4 regions of the Pandoraea vervacti genome follow, and region 1 is predicted to be linked to each of the others. Evidence: predicted binding sites of a transcription regulator. Region 1 holds the regulator's gene; each other region holds the start of a gene.
The links. The regulator LexA, encoded in region 1, represses DNA repair genes until DNA is damaged. The targets are predictions, from matches to a motif close to ACTGTATNNNNATACAGT.
Positions count from the first base shown of each region.

Region 2: UC34_RS01755 (ATP-dependent helicase) is a predicted target of LexA. The motif match lies at 2,073-2,090, and genes of this name have one in related genera.
Region 3: UC34_RS08435 (PA0069 family radical SAM protein) is a predicted target of LexA. The motif match lies at 1,939-1,956, and genes of this name have one in related genera.
Region 4: dinB (DNA polymerase IV) is a predicted target of LexA. The motif match lies at 1,475-1,492, and genes of this name have one in related genera.

Region 1 is NZ_CP010897.2:2,348,398-2,353,511, reverse strand. It holds gene cysT (sulfate ABC transporter permease subunit CysT) at 1-550, opposite strand, end outside; gene UC34_RS10655 (sulfate ABC transporter substrate-binding protein) at 569-1,600, opposite strand; gene UC34_RS10650 (TetR/AcrR family transcriptional regulator) at 1,761-2,399, opposite strand; gene UC34_RS10645 (FAD-dependent monooxygenase) at 2,454-2,837, shown strand; gene lexA (transcriptional repressor LexA) at 3,025-3,678, shown strand; gene UC34_RS10635 (hypothetical protein) at 3,863-4,303, shown strand; gene UC34_RS10630 (enoyl-CoA hydratase/isomerase family protein) at 4,443-5,114, opposite strand, start outside.
Region 2 is NZ_CP010897.2:395,913-401,026, reverse strand. It holds gene UC34_RS01755 (ATP-dependent helicase) at 1-1,992, opposite strand, end outside; gene UC34_RS01750 (DUF72 domain-containing protein) at 2,179-3,126, shown strand; gene UC34_RS01745 (hypothetical protein) at 3,313-3,873, shown strand; gene UC34_RS01740 (hypothetical protein) at 3,884-4,480, shown strand; gene UC34_RS01735 (catalase) at 4,536-5,114, opposite strand, start outside.
Region 3 is NZ_CP010897.2:1,872,626-1,877,739, reverse strand. It holds gene UC34_RS08450 (META and DUF4377 domain-containing protein) at 1-434, shown strand, start outside; gene UC34_RS08445 (TM2 domain-containing protein) at 444-893, shown strand; gene UC34_RS08440 (Rossmann-like and DUF2520 domain-containing protein) at 903-1,838, shown strand; gene UC34_RS08435 (PA0069 family radical SAM protein) at 2,034-3,212, shown strand; gene UC34_RS08430 (Lrp/AsnC ligand binding domain-containing protein) at 3,381-3,869, opposite strand; gene UC34_RS08425 (D-amino acid dehydrogenase) at 3,974-5,114, shown strand, end outside.
Region 4 is NZ_CP010897.2:1,908,222-1,913,335, forward strand. It holds gene UC34_RS08590 (CaiB/BaiF CoA transferase family protein) at 1-413, shown strand, start outside; gene UC34_RS08595 (hypothetical protein) at 683-1,408, shown strand; gene dinB (DNA polymerase IV) at 1,509-2,636, shown strand; gene UC34_RS08605 (MgtC/SapB family protein) at 2,662-3,186, shown strand; gene UC34_RS08610 (hypothetical protein) at 3,441-3,896, opposite strand; gene UC34_RS08615 (cryptochrome/photolyase family protein) at 4,030-5,114, shown strand, end outside.

The DNA.
Region 1 (5,114 bases):
CGCCCAGGCAGGCCGCGGCCTCTTCCTGCTCGCGCTCGAACTCTTCGAGCACCGGTTGCAGGGTGCGCACGACGAACGGCAGACCGATAAAGGTGAGCGCCACGAAAATGCCCAGCGGCGTGAAGGCGATCTTGATGCCGAGCGGTTCGAACCAGCGTCCGACCCAGCCGTTCGGCGCGTAGATGGCGGCAAGCACGATACCGGCGACCGACGTCGGCAACGCGAACGGCAGGTCGATCAGCGCGTCGACGAATCGCTTGCCGGGGAACGTGTAGCGCACCAGCACCCACGCCAGAATGAAACCGAAGACGGCGTTGAGCGACGCCGCCGCAAGCGAGATGCCGAACGTGAGGCGGTACGACGCCAGCACGCGCGGCGACCCGACGGCGGTGACAAAGCTCGCCCAATCGAGCGAGCTTGCCTTGATGAAGACCATCAGCAACGGCACCAGCACCACAAGGCTCAGGTACGCGACGGTATAGCCCATCGTCAGGCCGAAGCCCGGCAAGGCACTTGGCTTGCGCCACAGAGGAAACAGTGCGGTACTCATGCGAGGGTCCCTGCCCGATTACTTCTTGGTGTAGATCTGATCGAAGATGCCGCCGTCCGCAAAATGCTTGGCTTGCGTCTTCGTCCAGCCGCCCAGATCGGCATCCACCGTGTAGAGCTTGAGCTTAGGATATTGCGCCTCGTACTTCTTCGCGATTTCCGGCGAGCGCGGACGGTAGAAGTGCTTGGCGGCGATTTCCTGCCCCTGCGGCGAGTACAGCCATTGCAGATAGGCTTCGGCGGCCTTGCGGGTGCCATGCTTGTCCACGTTCTTGTCGACGATGGCCACCGGCGGCTCCGTGAGGATCGACGAGGACGGCACGACGATGTCGAACTTGTCCGGGCCGAGGTCCTTCACGGACAGCAGCGCTTCGTTTTCCCAGGCGATCAGCACGTCGCCGATACCGCGCTCGACAAACGTCGTCGTCGCACCGCGCGCGCCCGAGTCGAGCACGCCCACGTTCTTGTAGATCGCCTTGACGAATTCCTGCGCCTTCTGCTCGTTGCCGCCCGGCTGCTTGAGCGCATAGAGCCATGCCGCGAGGTAGTTCCAGCGGGCGCCGGCCGACGTCTTCGGATTCGGCGTCACCACGCTGATGCCCGGCTTGGCCAGGTCGTTCCAGTCCTTGATGCCCTTCGGGTTGCCCTTGCGCACCAGCAACACGATGGTCGAGGTGTAAGGGGTGGCGTTATCCGGCAGACGTTTCTGCCAGTCCTTGTTCACGAGACCGGCGCTGGCCAGTTCGTCGATGTCGGCCGAAATGCCGAGGGTGACCACGTCCGCCGGCGCGCCGTCGAGCACGGTGCGGGCTTGCTTGCCCGAGCCGCCGTGCGAGGCCTTGACCGTGACGGTGTCACCGGAGACTTGCTTGTAATGGGCCTCGAACGCCTTGTTGTAGTCGGCGTACAGCTCACGCGTCGGGTCGTACGACACGTTGAGCAGCGAAAGACTGGCTGCGTGCGCCTGAATCGTCATGCTGGCGGCCAACGCCAGACCGCCCAGTGCGACTGCCAGCTTCTTAGCTTTCCATCCCCGTGCTGCTTTGCTCATGACTTGCACTCCTTGTTTGCTTCTCGTGTGTAGGAGGCCAGTCTATGAGCGCGTCTAAATAATTAAAAATAATATTTTCGCTTTTGTTTATGCCGGAATAAGGATTAGAGAATTTGTGCTGATGAATTCCGCCAGCACGGCCCCGCCGAGCGGCGCCCGCTCAGACGTACGGGGAGTCCGCCAACGCGGCCTGAAGCCCCCTCGCGCCTTGATCCACAAGGCTCAGGAAGCTTTTCTGCGCGTGCGACGTGTCCTGCGTGTCGGCGAAAACCCGGTGTCCATGAAGGAACGCCACCGTCCACGCCGCCAACAGCAAACCGGCCGCCAGCCGGGCCTGCACGTCGGTCGCGGGCCGCCCCGCGCTTTCGGCGAGCGCTTGTGCCACGACGTCGGCCAATTCGTCGCGAATGGCACGGGCTCGCGCCTTGAGCGTCTCGCTGCCCTCGATGGTGCGCACGAATCCCTGACTCCGGGCCGAAAAGTCGACGAATGGGCTGCCCTGCGCCACTAACCGGTGCGCGAGCAAACGCAACGCTTCGAGCGCAGACACGCCCGGCTCGCGCGCACGTATCGCCTCACGTAGCGCTTCACGCCCCTCTTCGTCCCGGTCGAAGAACATGTCTTCCTTGCGCGGGAAGTGGTTGAAAACCGTCATGCGCCCGACATCGGCCGCCGCAGCGATCTGATCCACCGTCACGTGATCGAAGCCGTGCTCATGGAAAAGCCGCGTTGCGGCATTGGAAATGCCCTGCCGCGTGGCAAGGCGCTTGCGTGATCTCAAATCGGTTGGCGTTGACATGTCGCTCCTGATGACCCAGTTTACATGTACTCAGTACATATTTATACGAAGTATATGACAAACCCCATCGATGTTGTGGTGGCTGGCGCGGGACCGGTCGGTCTACTCAGCGCGATCGAACTGACGCTCGGCGGCGCCCGCGCGCTCGTGCTCGAACGGCTGTCCTCGCCGAGCGATGCGATGAAGGCGCTGTCGTTCGGGCCGTTGGCGGGCGAAGCCCTGTTACGCCGCGGCATGCGTCAGGCGATGCAAGCGGCGCAGGCGCGTAACGCCGACGCCATGCGCGCGTTTTCCGAACAGACCGGCTCTGACCTTCGCGTACGTGCCTCGAAGTTTAATGGTCATTTCGCCGGGCTTTCCCTCATTCGGCGTGACGCGCAGGCCGACCCCGAACGTCGGCCTCGCCATGTCGACCAGCCGAGACGTCGACCATCCTGAACGGTTAGGTCCGGTCGGCTGGAACCGTACGCCGCACGGGGTGTTCTGTTACGGCCCGGTCCCGCTGGAGACATACACCGCCGAGCGCCGTCCGGGCGGAACTTCATGCACTACATGAAGTTTTCCCTTGCCTTTTTGCAAACACTGTACAAAAATACAGCCACCTGTGCTTCCATACAGTGATGCCATGATCAAACTTACCGCCCGTCAACAGCAGGTCTACGAACTGGTTCAGCAAGCGATCGAACGCACCGGCTTTCCGCCCACGCGCGCGGAGATCGCAGCGGAACTGGGCTTCTCTTCCGCCAACGCCGCGGAGGAGCACCTGCGGGCGCTGGCGCGCAAAGGCGTGATCGAACTGGCCGCCGGTCAATCGCGCGGCATTCGCCTCAAGCGTCTGGACGAAGCCGGCGGCTCGCATCAGTTCACGCTCCCGCACATGGGCCTGATGCAGTTGTCGCTGCCGCTCGTGGGGCGCGTCGCTGCGGGTAGCCCGATTCTGGCGCAAGAGCACATCGAACGTAACTTCCAGTGCGATCCGAACATGTTCGCACGCCAGCCCGATTACCTGTTGAAGGTACGCGGGATGTCGATGCGCGACGCAGGCATTCTCGACGGCGACCTGCTCGCCGTGCAGAAAGCGGCGGACGCGCGCGAAGGCCAGATCGTTGTGGCTCGAATCGGCGACGACGTGACCGTCAAACGTTTTCATCGCGTGAAGGGCGGCGTCGAACTGATCGCCGAGAACCCTGACTTCGAGAACATCAATGTCGACGAAGGCAGCGGTGATTTCGCGCTGGAAGGGATCGCGGTCGGCTTGATCCGCAACAACGATCTCTGATCGTTCAGCGCGAACGAAGGGGCGACGTGATCTGACGCTTCGCCCCGCTCCCTGAAGATTTGCATTTCCGACTGCGCCGGGCTGGGTCCGGCGCCCGGGCCCTGCTGCGCCTTCGATTTGTGAAAGCGATGCGAAACGCAGCAAGGCACGTCCCTCTGACCCGCATTGGAACAAGGATCGCATCATGGCTCGACTTTTTGGTTTGCTGCGCACGTCTCTTGGTCAACCGCGCGTGAGTGTGTCATCGCAGACGTCACAGACGCCGCAGTCGCGCCTGTCGGCGGTCTACGGTCTCTCGGCGCTGTCTGGGCCGTTCGCGTCGTCGCCCGCCATCGCCCGCTCGTATACCGTACCGGCGCGCACGCGTCCGACAGCACTGCCGCGCACGATCGCGGCAGCGATGGCATCGGCCTCGCGTCGCCCCTGCCCCGCAGGAAAAGCCGTCAAGGCGTCGCGTAATGTGCGGGAGCAACAGGCGCGTCGCGACGTGAACATGAGTGACGAGAGCCATGACGTGCGCGTGTATCGCGACGTGTCGCACATCGTCATGGTCGGCACCATTGCCGATATCTGCCGCAAACTGGATCAGGCCGTCGGCGAACAATTCTGTCAGGCAGCGGTGTAACGCGCCCAAGGATGCGGCAAACAAACCATCACTCTGCAAAGGCGTGATGCAAACGATTCGCCCGCCATGATGGCGGGCGGTAACAGCGGTCAGTTGCGTCGCATTGCAAGCGGAGATGTCCGGGCCATCAAACCGCGAGTCACTTGCCCAGATCGCGCAGCGGGTTGTCGGCGCCTTGACGGTCACCGTCGAAGAATCGCTTGATATCTTCCGCTTTTACGGCTTCGATGCTCGGGTGCTGCCATTGCGGTTTGTGGTCCTTGTCGATCACCATGGCGCGAATGCCCTCCACGCCTTCCGCCCCCGTGCGGCCGTCGAGATTGAAGACGCTGCGCATCATCAGCCACTCTTCACGCAACTCGTCCGCGAGCGAGCGCTTTCGGGCGCGCCGCACCTGTTCAAGCGATACGCACACCATCAGCGGCGAACGCTTCGTGCGCAGCAAATCCTCCGTTTCTTCCGCCCAACCCGAATACTCGCAACGCGCCTCCAGCTTCAACGCCTTGAGGATGGCGGGCATATCGGGCAAACCGAAATGCGCGTCGATGACATCGCGCAGCGGGGCCAGCTTGCCCGGCGCGAGGCCCGGCGGCGGCAGGCTTTCGCGGCAGAAAGTGCGCGCGGCGTCGAGCACCGCTTCGCCGTCCTGCCAGTCGCCACTCGCGAGATGCTCACAAAGTGCGGGCAAGGACCCGCGCGGCAGCACCACGTCGGCCAGACCGATTTCGCAAGCATCCACGGCGCCGAACACAATCCCCGTCGTGCCGAGATACTCACCGAGGTGTCCGGCAAGGTTGGCGAGAAAGAAGCC
Region 2 (5,114 bases), 2.0 Mb from region 1:
TGGAAAAATGTCGTACAGCGGCAGCATCGCGTCCGGGACGAATCGGCTACGAGTGCCATACACGTGACGATCGCCCATGCCGGTTTGCTGATGGACATAGAACCGCTGCGGCACGATCAGTTGCAACGACTCCTTCGCACGCGTCATGGCGACGTACAGCAACCGCCGCTCCTCCTCGATATCCTCATCATCCCCGGTGCTCATGTCGGAGGGAATGCACCCGTCGACAACATTGAGCACATACACCGAATGCCACTCCTGCCCCTTCGCGCTGTGGATGGTCGACAGGATCAGGTAATCCTCGTCGAGCAACGGTGGCCCGGACTGGGCGCTGGTCGCGTCCGGAGGATCGAGCGTAAGTTCGGTCAGGAACTGCTCGCGCGAACCGTAAGTGTTTGCAATGCGTGCGAGTTGTTCGAGATCGGCTTGCCGCACGGCGGCGTCGTCAAAGCGTTGCGCGAGCAACGGCGAATACCAGCGCAGTGCCAGATCGACGTCCGCCGGCCACGCGAGACGCGTGTCGTGCAACACCATGAAGACCTCGACGAACGCGCGCCACTCCGTCGTGGCGGCCGCGGGAGGTTTGAACGCTGCCAGCACCTGGGCGGGCGTTGCAGATTGCGCCATCGCATCGAGCAGCCGTGTCGCGCTCACCGGGCCGATACCCGGAATCAACTGTGCGACGCGAAACCCCGACAGGCGGCTCGCCGGGTTGTGCGCCCAGCGCAGAATCGACAGCATGTCCTTCACATGCGCTGCTTCGAGAAACTTCAACCCACCGAATTTCACGAACGGAATATTGCGACGCGTGAGTTCGAGCTCCAGCGCGGCGCTATGGCTGCCGGTACGAAACAACACCGCCTGCTGCGTGAGCCGGGTGCCCGTCTCGCGCTGGGCCAGCACCTGATCGGCGACCCAGCGCGCCTGCCCCGATTCATCGCTCACGTTCACGAGCTGCGGCAGACGTGACGATGGCCGGTCCGTCCACAGCGCCTTGGCATAGCGCTCGCTCGACTCGGCGATGACGGCATTGGACGCATCGAGAATCGGTTGCGTCGAACGATAGTTGCGCTCCAGCGTGACCACATGCGCCGGCTCGGCGAACTGCCCGGGAAAGTCGAGGATGTTGCGGATTGTTGCCGCACGGAAGGCGTAAATCGATTGCGCGTCATCACCCACCACCGTGAGACCGCGCCCTTGCGGCTTCATCGACAACAGAATCTGCGCCTGCAAGCGGTTCGTATCCTGGTATTCGTCGACGAGTACGTGATCGAAACGCGCGTCGAGTTCGCGCGCAAGTTCCGGTGCCCCCATCGTCTCCGCCCAGTACAACAGCAGATCGTCGTAATCGAGCACATGCTGCGCCTGCTTCGCGTCGACATACGCCCCGAAGAGCTGCTTGAGTTGGCCTTCCCACTGCGCGCACCACGGAAAATGCTTCGCCAGGACGTCTCCAAGCGGGGCCTGACTGTTCACCACGCGCGAATAGATCGTCAGGCAAGTGCCCTTGAGCGGAAAGCGCGACTGCGTGGCCGAAAATCCCAGTTCGTGACGCACCAGACCGAGCAGATCTTCGGCATCGCTGCGGTCATGAATGGTGAACGCCTCCGACAGGCCGATGCGCGGTGCAAAGTCGCGCAACAACCGTGCGCCGATCGCGTGAAACGTTCCCGCCCAAGGCAGCGACGGCGGCTGCGTCGATGACAGCCCCAGCACCTTTTGCAGCACCGCGCCCACACGTCGCTCCATTTCGTTCGCCGCACGGCGCGAGAACGTCAGAAGCAGAATGCGGTTCGGATCGGCGCCGCGCACGATCAGGTTGGCAACGCGGTGGGCGAGCGTACTCGTCTTGCCCGACCCCGCCCCGGCAATGACGAGCAGCGGGCCGCCCGGCGTGCCATCGTCGCCCACGCCATAGTCGACCGCTTCGCGCTGGCGGTCATTCAGTTCGGCCCATGGGTCGCGGGCGGTAGCGCTCGGCTGTTCGGACATGCAAGTTAGCGAAAGAACCACGGAAATACGCACATAAGCAGACGAAACGTGCCGCTTCTGTACGAGGACGCCTTAAGAATACTGTATATTTATACATTATAACGATGGGTTTGACGCCCATCGAGCCTCCCGCGAATTTAAGACGAATCCTCTCCGCTTCTTCCTATTTCTCCATTGCGGCCCCTGATGACGATTCGCATCGGTACATCGTCCTGGACCGATCCCACGCTCATCGCGTGCGGACGGTTCTATCCGCCCGGCGTCTCTACGCCGGAAGCACGCTTGCGCCATTACGCATCGACGTTCGATCTGGTGGAGGTCGACAGCAGCTATTACCGCCTGCCCGATGCCGGCGTCGCATGGCGATGGGCACAACGCACCCCCTCGTCGTTTCGCTTTCACATCAAGGCGTTTCGGGCCTTCACCGGCCACACCACCGCACTGAATGCGTTTCCGAAGGACATCGCGCGGGCGCTGGGCGCAAGCGCGTCGGACGCGTCGGAGGATTCCCCCGCGACGCAGGGCATTCAAATCGCAGCCAGCGACATTCCGTCCGAGCTGCGAGACGAGTTGTGGCGTCGCTATCTGAGCGCCGTCGAGCCGCTGCGCCAGAGCGGGAAACTGAGCGCGATTCACTTTCAGTTTTCACCACGCGTGCAAAACGATCCGGCCGGGCGCGCCCTTGTCTTCGAGACGGCACGGCGACTGGATGGCGAGCGTCACGTCGTCGAATTTCGCCATCGCAGCTGGTTCGATAGCCCGTCGCGCGAAACCGCGACGCTGGCAATGCTTCGCGAGACGGGCGCAGCGCACACCATCGTCGACAGCCCGGTCGGGTTCGACAATACGGTGCCCGCCGTGTGGGCGACCACACGCGACGATCTCTGCGTGGTCCGCCTGCATGGGCGCAACGCCGCCGCGTGGAATCGCCAGGGCATCACGGCGTCGTCAGGTCGCTTCGTCTACGAGTACAGCGCGAGTGAGCTGATCGACATCTCCGCACGAGTCGAACGAATCGCCGCGCTCGCCGATGACACCCACGTGCTCTTCAATACCAACCACGAAGACCAGGGCATGAAGAACGCCTCGGCGTTTCAGCGGGCGCTGGCCGATCTGGCCCGCCCCGGACATTAGGCGAGACGCCCGGTGTCAGGCCGACATCCCGCTGCACGAAGCGCGCACACTCACAACGCGTGACGTTTTTCCGCCGAAATCGAGACAAAAAGCCGAACCGCATCGGCCAATTCCGATAAATCGGCCGCTTGCCGTTTCCCAGCCATTTGCGCCTCTAGAATCGCCCTGAGATTCACGGAGAACGGCATGGTCGCAGACAGGGAATACATCGAACGCGTGAGAGGGTATGGGTGGAAGGATGTCGACGGATTATGGCGCGACGTCAAGCAATGCTCGACACCGGGTTGGGATGCGGGCAAGGCGCTGGAATATCTGGTGCTGAAGGGGTTCGAGCTTAGCGGGGCCAAGGTCCGATGGCCATTCAGGGTGTTGCACGAGGACCGAAAGGTCATCGAGCAGGTCGACGGCATGATTTATTCCGAAGGCATCGCGGCCATTGTCGAATGCAAGGACTATTCAAAGCCGGCCACACGTACGAAACGAGCCGCCAGCAAGGAGCCCATCGCGACCTTGCTCGCGCATCTGATGCGACGCCCTTCGTCGCTAATCGGTTGCCTGTTCGTGAGCGGCAACTATTCGGACACAGCACAGAACCTGGTCAATTCCATCAAACCTGCCACGATCCTCTGCTGGAGCGGGAGCGACATCGAGTACTGCCTCGAACGGCGGGATTTCGCGTTGGGACTTAAGCGCAAGTACCGGGCGTGCATGGAGGAAGGCGCGCACTGCATGAGTTGCGCAGACTAAGGAGAGTCACATGGAAATACTTCGAAGCATCGTTTGCCCGTCCGAGGACGCGATTGCATTTCTTCAGGCGTGGATGCCCGGAGCGCTCGTGAAATCGTCACGCTTTTATTGCCCCACGACATTGAGCGACGTCCCGACGACCGCTCGCGACGTCATCTATCTGCGAGAGCTCCAGACGCTCGTGATTCACGACGTCCGCTCGACGCATCCGAGCGTCATCGATGATCAAGAAGATCGCACCAAGGACCTGCTGACGATTAACGCATCAAGCGAGCAGTTCGAAATCGTCGTCGTTGCACCTACGCTCTTCATCATGCTTTTCGAAACGCAGGAGGTATTCCAGACGGTATTCGGACATCGCGCCAACGAATATCTGAATTTAATGGGAAGCTACGATCCGGAGCGCGCCATTCGGGAAGCCGGCACGAGCGTGCGCGAAATCATCGCGAACTTCGATAGCGCCACACTCGACAGATTGCGTAACACCATCACGGCGAAACGGATTCTGCAGGGCATCGCCATACTGGATGCCAAGCCATTCGCCGCGGTAAATGGCGGCGACTATGTCGTGCATCGTCGCCCGCCGCAATTTCGGCATTGGGACTAGCGCGCCGATGTCGGCGCGCTAGTCGATCACGTCGCTTTACTGCGCGAGTTTCACGCTACTTCTTCGCGTCCTTCACTGCCTTCTCGATACGTGCGCCGACGTCCGGATCGATTTTCTTCCAGTAGTCGAACGCGCGCTCCAGCACCGGACTGCGCACGCCGCCAAGCAGCGCCCCGGCCACGGTTTCGACGAGACGCGCTCGTGATGCGTCGTCGAACACGTTGCGAACGAGATCGCCGGGTTGCGAGAAATCGTCGTCGTCCTTGTGCAGCGTGTAGGCACTGCGGACCATGTCGCCATCCGATTCCCAGCCGTCTTCGGCCGCACCGGTCTGATCGGCGTACGGGCGTCCGGCGCTGTTCGGCACGTACACCGGCGCGTTGCCAGTGTGCTCGAACGTCATGTGGCCGTCGAACATGTAGGTATTCACCGGCACCTTCGGGCGGTTCACCGGCAACTGATGGAAGTTCGTGCCGATACGGTTGCGCTGTGCGTCGTTATAGGCGAATGCACGGCCAAGCAACATCTTGTCCGGCGACAGGCCAATGCCCGGCACCGTATTGCCCGGCGAGAATGCCGCCTGCTCGATCTGCGCGAAGAAGTTCTCCGGATTGCGGTTGAGCGTCATCTTGCC
Region 3 (5,114 bases), 480 kb from region 1:
ATTCGATGGCGTTCGAGTCCCGTTATCTCAAGACGCTGCCGAGCGTGACCCGCTTTGAGCGTCGCGACACGCAATTGACACTGAGCGCGCCCAACGGCGAGACGCTGACCTACGCGTCGCAAACACTGCTCAACCGTCCGGTGGCGGGCGCGAGCGGCACGACAAGGACAGAAGACCGCATTCTGGATGTCGACTCGCAAATGGCGGATTGCGTCGGGGTAGCACCGCGTAAGTGCTTGCGCGTCCGTACGGCGGACGACACCGGAAAATCGCAGTGGGAGTTGTGGTACGCCCACATCGATGGCTTCGAGTGGAAGCCCGGCGTAGAATACCGCGTGAAAATTCACGGCGAGCCCGTGGCCAATCCGCCCGCTGACGCGTCGAGCATGCGCTGGACGCTCGTCGAAGTCCTTCGCGAAACGCCTGCCCGATAACCACACCCAATGAACGCAGTCGCATACAAGTCCAAGACCCTGACCGCCGGCCTCGCCATGCTGTTCGGCACGCTGGGGCTGCATCGCTTCTATTTGTACGGCCTGCGCGATCGCTTCGGCTGGGCCCACATCGTGGGTTCTGCGTGCGGGGTGGCAGGTTGGGGGCTGCTTGTGACGAGCGAACTGCATTCCCCGGCGGGATGGGTCTTGACGGTTCTCGGCGCCATCTCGCTGTTTTCGGCGTTTCTCGCCGCGATCGTCTACGGACTTCGCCCGGATGAGCGCTGGAACGCACAATTCAACACTCGGGTCACGACCAAGTCCCGTTCGGGCTGGGTCGCCGTCATCATCGTCAGCGTGTCGTTGTTTGTCGGCGCCATGCTGATGATGGTCGGCTTCGCCGTGGCGTTCCAGACGTACTTCGAAATCCACGACACACCGAATCGCCTGTCTCAGTAGGACCCGATTGTGACGCTCACTTCGCCACCACTCCCGCCCCGGCCGACGCTGGGCTTCATTGGTGCGGGACGTGTCGCCAGCGCTCTGGCGCGGGCTGCCGTCAGGGCCGGATATGAAGTGCCCGTCATTGCCAGCCGCCGCAGGGAAAACACCGAGCGTGTCGCAGCGGCGCTGCGTGATTGCCACCCACTGACCGTTGACCGCCCCGGTGACATGAACGCTGTCTTTTCGCGTGCCGACGTGATTTTTCTCACGGTTCCCGACGACGCCATTGCCGAATGCGCGGAGCACCTCACGCCTCGCGCCGGTCAGGCGCTCGTGCACTGCAGCGGAGCATCCGAAGTCGACCTGCTTGCGCCTGCAGCGAAGCACGGCGGACAAATCGGCGGATTCCATCCGCTGTTTCTCTTTGCGGGACTGGACGATGACGCAACTCGCCTGCCGGGCAGCGCGATCGCGATCGAGGCTGAAGCGCCGCTGAACGAAGTGCTTCAACGTCTCGCGAGCGACATGGGGTGTCGCACCCTGTCGATTCCTGCGGGCGAGCGTATGCGATATCACGCGGGTGCCAACTACGCCGCCAGCTTTCTGCTTTGCCTTCTCGACGAAGCAACGCATCTGTGGAAGGCGATCGGTCTCCCGACGGAAGACGCCCGAGACGCGATGTGGCCTCTCGTGATGGGGACGCTCAACGCCGCGCGCGAGCGCGGGCTCTCGGGCGCGCTGGCCGGGCCGGTGTCGCGCGGCGATGCCGGCATCGTCACCCGACACACGGAAGCGCTTGCCGCAATGGGGGGCAACCACGCGACCCTGTACTCCCTGCTCACCCAGCGAGCCATCCACCTCGCCCGGCAACGCCCCAACGCCGACGACACGGCGCTCGATGCCATTGCGCGAGCCATCGCCCCGTATATTCCCCCCGTGGCTCCCGAGCGCGACGCATAACCTCGCCCAAGACGCCCACGCCTTCCAGCCCGCCACTGCCATAGGCACGCTCACCGCCATTGCGGCTGCATTCGTTGTCATCTTTCGTCTCCGTCAAAATACTGTATAAAAACACAGTATAATGACAGCCATCCCCTGCGGCTGCTTCCAATGCGTCACAGGGTCGCCATTCAGGAGACGACCAGGAGACGAACCATGGCATCCTCATTCGCGCCGCCCCCGTCGCGCAAGGGCCGAGGCGCTACGGCCAATCTCGAATCGCGCTTCTCCGAATTTCGTCGCGAAAGCGACGAGAATCGCCACGAATCAGACGCGGCCCAGGAATGCGAAGTCAAATTCGTCACCCAGGTCGCGCTGGAGACCGCACGAACGATTATTTCCCGCAACACGTCGCCCGACATTCCATTCGACCGCTCGATCAATCCCTATCGAGGGTGCGAGCACGGCTGCACGTACTGCTTTGCGCGGCCAACACACGCCTATCTCGGCCTTTCCCCAGGACTCGACTTCGAAACGCGTCTGTACGCCAAGCACAACGCCGCCGAACGTCTCGATGCCGAATTGCGCAAGCGCGGATACCAACCCGCCCTGCTCGCACTGGGCGCGAACACCGACCCCTACCAACCGATAGAGCGGGAGTACGGCATCACGCGAGGTGTGCTTGAAGTGCTTGAGCGCTTTGGCCACCCGGTGGGCATTACCACCAAATCCGCACTTGTCACTCGGGACATCGACATCCTGTCGCGGATGGCCGAGCGCGGACTTGCCAGGGTTTTCATTTCGGTGGGAACGCTCGACGCGGAGATCGCTCGCAAGATGGAGCCCCGCGCCAATACGCCGCCCAAGCGTATCGAAGCCATTCGCAAGTTGACGAGCGCCGGCATCCCGACAGGCGTGATCGTGGCACCGATCGTGCCCGCCCTCACCGACTTCGACATCGAACGTGTCCTAACGACGGCAGCCGCAGCGGGTGCGACGTACGCCGGCTACGTGATGTTGCGACTTCCGAGAGAAGTTCATGACGTATTCGTCGATTGGCTCGAAGCCAATTACCCATTGCGGGCGCGCCATGTGATAAGCCTGATCGAGCAAGTCCGCGATGGCAAACACAATAGTGCCGAGTTTGGAACGCGTATGCGGGGGACTGGCCTGCATGCCGAGTTGATTCGCCAGCGCTTCCACCTGGCAGCCCGCAAGTTGGGACTAAACCAGGCGCGCCCGCCATTGAGAGTGGATCAGTTTCGCGTGCCCGACCGACCGCCCGGCGATCTGGTCACGAACGGCCGCGACACGTCGGTCGGTACAACGACGCGGCGCGGTTCAACGGGCCCTGAATCCACCGGCAAAGTCGACCCGCAACTGCCGCTCTTCTGACAGACTGTCAAACACGGCGCCGCAGCGTGCGCCCCTGGCGCGGCGGAAAACGCGGGTCGATGCAGCCGCAACGCGCAAATCGATAAATCCGACTATCGACCGTTCCCCTCCCGATCCAGGTCGCAAAGCGGCAGTCCTGCGTGTCCCCCCATGGCGCCCATGTCGGCGTCACTCCTCGATGTGCACCGTGAGCGTTTCCTTGATCTCCTCCATCACCACGTAGCTTTTCGACTGCACGGCACCCGGCAGTTGCAAAAGAATGTCGCCCAGCAACTTGCGGTACTCGGACATCTCACGAATTCGCGCCTTGATCAGGTAGTCGAAGTCGCCGGAGATCAGGTGACACTCCATGACTTCCGGAATGCGCAGCACCTCCCGGCGAAACTGATCGAACATGTTGCCGGACTTGTGATCCAGCGTGATCTCCACGAAAACCAGCAATGCCGCCCCGAGCGCCGCCGGGTTCACTCGGGCGAAGTACCCCATGATCACGCCATCGCGTTCCATGCGCTTCACGCGTTCGATACACGGTGTTATCGACAGGCCCACCTGTTCGGACAGGTCCTTCATGGACATCCGGCCGTCTTGCTGGAGCAGCGTCAGAATCCGCCGATCGAGCCGGTCCAGCGTGCGAACCGATTGCTGCTGCACTCTCATGATTAATTCCTGAATTCAGGCGATATACATTAACTAAACCTGCCTATCCGAGAATAGCATGCGAATTATTACTGCATAACTATGGTTTTACAGGAGTCAACGCAATGAAGGTCATCGTTCTCGGCAGCGGCGTCATCGGCGTTACCAGCGCCTACTACCTGGCAAAGGCCGGACATGACGTCACGGTGCTCGATCGTCAAGCGGGTCCGGCGCTCGAAACCAGCTTCGGCAACGCCGGCCAGATCTCGCCCGGTTACGCGTCGCCGTGGGCGGCTCCGGGGATTCCGACCAAGGCCATGAAATGGCTGTTCCAGAAGCACGCACCGCTCGCCATTCGCCCGGACGGCACGCTCACGCAATTGAAGTGGCTCTATCAGATGCTGCGCAATTGCACGCCCGAGCGTTATGCCGTCAATAAGGAACGCATGGTGCGAATCGCTGAATACAGCCGCGACTGCTTGCGCGAACTGCGGGCCGAAACGGGGATCGCCTATGAAGGCCGTCAGGCCGGCACGCTGCAACTCTTCCGTACGGAAGAGCAACTGGCCAATGCCGCGCGCGACATTGCCGTACTCGAAGAGGCAGGCGTGCCGTTCGAGTTACTCGATAGTAAGGCGCTGGCCGGCGCCGAGCCTGCATTGGCTACCGTCGCCCATAAGTTGACCGGTGGCCTGCGCCTGCCGAACGACGAGACCGGCGATTGCCAGTTGTTCACCACGCGACTGGCGGCCATGGCCGAAGCGCTTGGCGTGAAGTTCCGTTACGACATGCCGATCGATGGACTCAGCGTGGCTGGCGACAAGATCGAGGGCGTGGTTTGCGCGGGGATGCTCCAACGTGCGGACGCCTACGTCGTTGCGCTCGGTTCGTATTCCACCTCGTTCCTGCGCGGCATCGTTGACATCCCCGTGTATCCGCTCAAGGGGTACTCGATCACCGTGCCAATCGTCGACGCCTCGCGCGCTCCGGTCTCGACCATCCTGGATGAAACCTACAAGATCGCCGTGACGCGTTTCGACGACCGCATCCGCGTTGGCGGCATGGCCGAAGTCGTCGGATACAACAAGGCGCTCAATCCGGCACGTCGCGCTACGCTCGAAATGGTGGTCAACGACCTTTATCCGGGCGCCGGCAATACGGCACAAGCGTCTTTCTGGACGGGCTTGCGCCCCATGACACCGGACGGTACGCCGATTGTCGGTGCCACGTCGCTGCGTAATCTGTTCCTGAATACCGGACACGGGA
Region 4 (5,114 bases), 440 kb from region 1:
AGGTGTTTCGCTCCAATCTCGTTCCGGCGGTGGCGCTGCACCGCCAGGGGCATGTGTCGCGCGCGGGGACCGACCTGCTCAACGGGGGCGTGCCTTGCTATCAGGTCTACCGCACGCTCGATGGTCGATACATGGCTGTGGGGGCGCTTGAGTTGAAGTTCTGGGAGACGCTGTGCGATGTGTTGGGGCGTAGCGATTGGAAGATGCGCCATTGGACGCTCGGACAAGCAGTGGGGGGCAAGGATGCGGCGGCGCTTCGCGCGGAGCTGGCTGCCGTGTTCGCCAGCGCATCACAGGCCGAGTGGACGGCAAGGTTCGCCGATGCGGATTGTTGTGTGACGCCAGTGCTTCGGCTGGAAGAGGCGATGGCGCATCCATTGTTTGCGAGCGCCCGCGATGCACTATTTCCGTAAGTCTCGTAGATCGGTGAGATTTGATCCGGTGCGGGTGCAAGGACGCGCGTATTGAATGGCGTTCACGAATGGCGCTACCGAATGGCGCTACCGAATGGCATTACCGACTGGCGTTACCGAATGTCACAATTTTTCAGGCATGGCGGGCGCGAAGCGAGGGCGTCGATCGCGTAGAGTCTTTGCTGACTCAAAACGACTTTCTCATGACCCGACGGCTCGCTTTGCCAAGACGACGACATTCGCTGCCTCACGCTATGCGACACCTTCCGATGGCGGTTGCCGTCATTGCGATGGGTGGCGTCGTGATGTGTGCGGGTTGTGCGTCGTATCAGGACGCGCCGGTCGATCGCGGCAAGGTGCGCTCGACGTCGATGACGACCGCGGATCTTGCGCAAACGGATATCAACCGCATGGCGACGCTGGGTATGCGGGCGAACCTGGAGAGCCTGTATCTGCTGGCGGACAAGCTCTACAAGCGCAACCCGCGGGAGTGGCGCAAGGGCGGGGCGGCGACTCAGGCCGACGCCATGTCACAGCTGCGCGCCGCCATTGAGGGGCGTCGCACGCTGACGGATTTGAAGGACTTGCGCGACGTGCGGGCATTGTCGCTTTCGCTCGACCCGGCGTTCGGCGGCGACCGCGTGGCGGCGTTCGTCTTCAGTCTTTCGGACACGATCATTGCTGCGCACGGCGGTACCACCGTGTTCTATCTGAGCGACGGGCTGGACGCACAGCGCATCTACAATGCCGCGCGCAACGTGGAAATTGCCGCCTGGCTGCTGGCTAGCCGACGCGACATGGCCGGAAAACCGCTGTTGCTGGCCAACGAAATCGCCGACGTCCGCAATGTCAGCTTCGAGCGCGAGTTCGGAAAAGTCATCGGCCGGCTGGATCTTCTTGCCGAGATGCTGGACGAGAAGTACCGGCGCGCGGGCATCGGCTACGTACAGAATTTGCTTGGCGCGCAGTTTCTTCAATTCTTGCCCGTGCGATGACGTGACATCGGCGCGATAGGATCGTACGCGGCGATGTCACGGATGGAGCGCGAAAAATGCGCAAATGCTGTATATTTGCACAGTGTTTTCGCCGCTTACCATGACCACCTCACTGCGCAAGATCATTCATTGCGACGCCGATTGTTTTTACGCTTCCGTCGAGATGCGTGACGACTCGTCGCTGCGCGGTATTCCGTTGGCGGTCGGCGGTCAGCCGGATCAGCGCGGCGTGGTCGCCACCTGCAATTACGAAGCGCGGGCGTTCGGCGTACGCTCGGCCATGCCGTCCGCACAGGCAGTCAAACTCTGCCCGGACTTGCGCATCATTGCGCCGTCGATGCACCGATACCAGGAAGCGTCGAGACGGATCATGGCGATTTATCGGGATTACACCGAACTCGTCGAACCGTTGTCGCTCGACGAGGCCTACCTCGACGTGACCGACAGCCAGCGTTGCGGAGGGTCGGCCACGTTAATCGCTCGCGAAATCCGGGCACGTATTGCCGCGGAGGTCGGTCTGACGGTGTCCGCGGGCGTGGGCCCCAACAAGTTCATCGCCAAGATCGCCAGCGATTGGCGCAAGCCCGACGGGCTGTTCGTCGTGAAACCGGGCGAAGTCGATGCGTTCGTCGCGGCGCTGCCGGTCGAACGGCTGTTCGGGGTGGGCAAGGTGACGGCCGAGAAGTTGCGTGCGCTCGGCGTCGATTCGTGTGCTGATCTGCGCGGCCATTCAATGGTGGATCTCACCGAACGTTTTGGCGTTTTCGGCCAGCGACTCTACGAGCGCTGTCGAGGCATCGATAACCGCGAGGTCAGTCCGGACCGTGAACGCAAATCCATCAGTGTGGAGACCACTTACACGCGAGATCTGCGAACGCTGGCCGAGTGTGAGACGGCACTGGCGCGGCTGCTTCGTCAGTTGGCCGAGCGCATCGGGCGGGCGCGTCGCAGCGAGCCGCTGGCTATCGCCAAGGTCTTCGTCAAAATTCGCTTCGCCGATTTTTCGAGAACGACGGCGGAGGCCGGCGCACTGGGTGTGGACCCGGCGCAGTGCCGTGAATTGCTGGCGCAAGCCGTGGGGCGCAAACGCCGCCCGGTCAGATTGTTGGGCGTTGGCGTGCGCATGCTCGAAGCGCAGGCAACGCGCCAACTGCGATTGTTCGACGACTGGGATGACACTACGCAAATTGGCCCGTCGTCGGGCGATAATGCGTCGACACAGATATAAATCGCGCAGACGAGCGAGGTGAGGGATGGCTGAGATCATCGAAGTCACATTGCGGCTCACGGCGGCATTGATACTTGGCGGACTTGTCGGGCTCAACCGGAATCTGCATCACAAGTCGGTCGGTTTGCGAACGCTTGCGATCGTCTCGTTCGGCTCGGCCCTGTTCGTGCTCGCCGTGGTGCCGTTTCCCGGAACGGCCCTGCCTTACGACAGCTCGTCCGTGAGCCGGGTGGTGCAGGGAATCGTCGCCGGCATCGGGTTTCTGGGAGCGGGTTGCATCATCCGGCCGAGTCATGGCGCGTCGGTGCACGGCTTTACGACAGCTGCGGCGCTGTGGAGCACGACCGGGATCGGCATTATTTGCGGTTTGGGGCGTTGGCATATCGCGCTGGTGGCGATGATATTGCTGCTTATCGTGCTGGCGCTCGGCGGGCGAATCGAATCGCTCGCGCACCGTTGGCTGGGGCACGACGAGCCGGACAGTCCGTCAACCGACGCGCACGCGTCGGCGCCGCATGCGCACGACGACAAGTCACCTCCACGCGGCTAATGCGAAAGACGCACATCGCTGCCCCCTTTGCCTGAACGTCTGGACAGAATCCTGCGGATACCGAAGAAAAATGCCCGCCGAAGCGGGCAAATGACGTTGTCGCAGTACCCCCAAAAGGACGTAAGAGGGCGATTTCATTTTGGTCACCTGCTGGTATTTCGCCAATCGGGGCTTGCCCGATTAGGGAAAGCACGTTCGGGTGACTACGTAATCAACGGTCAATCCGAATGCCCGATGCGGGCACACGTTCCGCTTCACTGAAGCGCGCGCAACTCCGTGGCGCGTGCGCGAGCGACCCGCAACCCGTCGGTTCGCAGGCTGAGCGTCGCGGCGTCGGCTTGTTGGGCGGCGTCGGATGCCGAGGTGTACGTCGCGATCGCCGCCTGACGCTCGCGCCGGAACCGTTCGGTAATCGGAGCGCACTCGGCGGCCGCTTCGTCGGCCAGCCGGATAGGGTCGGGCACCAGGTTGACGTAGCGGGCGACGTGACCGTAGAGGCAGGTGCGATATTGGTCGGCGGCCGCGTCGGCGGCAGCCAAATGCCGTTCGCGCACGGCTGCGGTGTCCGGGGCCGGCTGACGTGATGCCGATGCACCGGACGGGGGCTGAGCGGGCGCGGCGCAACCCACCAGAATCAGGGCGGCAGCGACGCTGCACAGGGCCGGCGCAACATGGCGGGCGCGGGCCAAAATCGGAAACTTCCGAGTCATGAAGTCAGCGAGGCCGATGGCGTAAAGTCCACGATCTCGCTATGGTACGGGATTTGGCGGATTCGTCCTGAATGCCGCGAAGATATCTGCGATTTCACCGGATCAAGGCGTGCGAGTGTCGCGCCAATCAGACATGAGCGAATTTCACAAAGGGCTGGTTTGGCTGCGGCGCGATTTGCGCTGCTCGGATAACGCGACGCTGGCGCAGGCGCTCGCGTCGTGCGCCGAGGTCTATCCCGTGTTCGTCTTCGACACGACCCTTCTCGACGCGCTTCCACGTGACGACCGGCGCGTGGCATTCATTCATGAGAGCGTGAGCGAATTGGCCGAAACGTTTGCCCGGGCGGGCGGCGGGCTTATCGTGCGGCACGGCGACCCGGCTGTGGAAATTCCCGCGCTGGCGCAAGCGCTTGGCGTGCAGGTGGTCTTTGCCGGGCGGGATTATGAGCCCGATGCGCTCACGCGCGACCGAACCGTCGCACGAACGCTTGAAGACGCAGACATTGCGTTCGAGACACTCAAGGATCAGGTGATCTTCGACATGAACGAGATCCTGACGGCGCAGGGCGAACCGTACACCGTTTTCACGCCGTATTCGCGCGCTTGGCTCAAGCAGGTGAGTGCAGTGGACCTCGCACCGCATGGTCGCGAGTCCGATCTGAAGCGCCTGGCCAAACTGCCTCAGGGGGAAGGCAAGGTCCCGTCCATGGAGGCTCTGGGTTTCGACGTACCCGCCTCGCGCCGGATCGCGATTGCGGCGGGTGAGTCAGGGGCACGTCAGTTGCTGGAGGATTTTCTGCCGCGCATGTCGCATTATCACGAGCGACGAGATTTCCCCGCCGTGCGCGGGCCGAGCTACCTGTCGGTCCATTTGCGGTTCGGGACGGTGTCGATTCGCACGCTCACCCGAGAGGCGCACGCGGCCATGCAACGTGGCGGCGACGCCGGAAATGGCGCGAGAACGTGGCTGAACGAACTGATCTGGCGGGAGTTCTATTTCATGATCCTGCACCATCATCCGCGAGTTGTCGGCAACGCGTTCAAGCCCGCCTACGACGCGATCGAATGGGCGTCGGGCAAGACGGCGGATGAGAATTTCCAGGCGTGGTGCGAGGGGCGGACCGGCTATCCGTTGGTCGACGCCGCGATGCGCCAGATCAATCAGACCGGCTACATGCACAACCGGCTGCGAATGGTGGTTGCCAGCTTTCTGGTCAA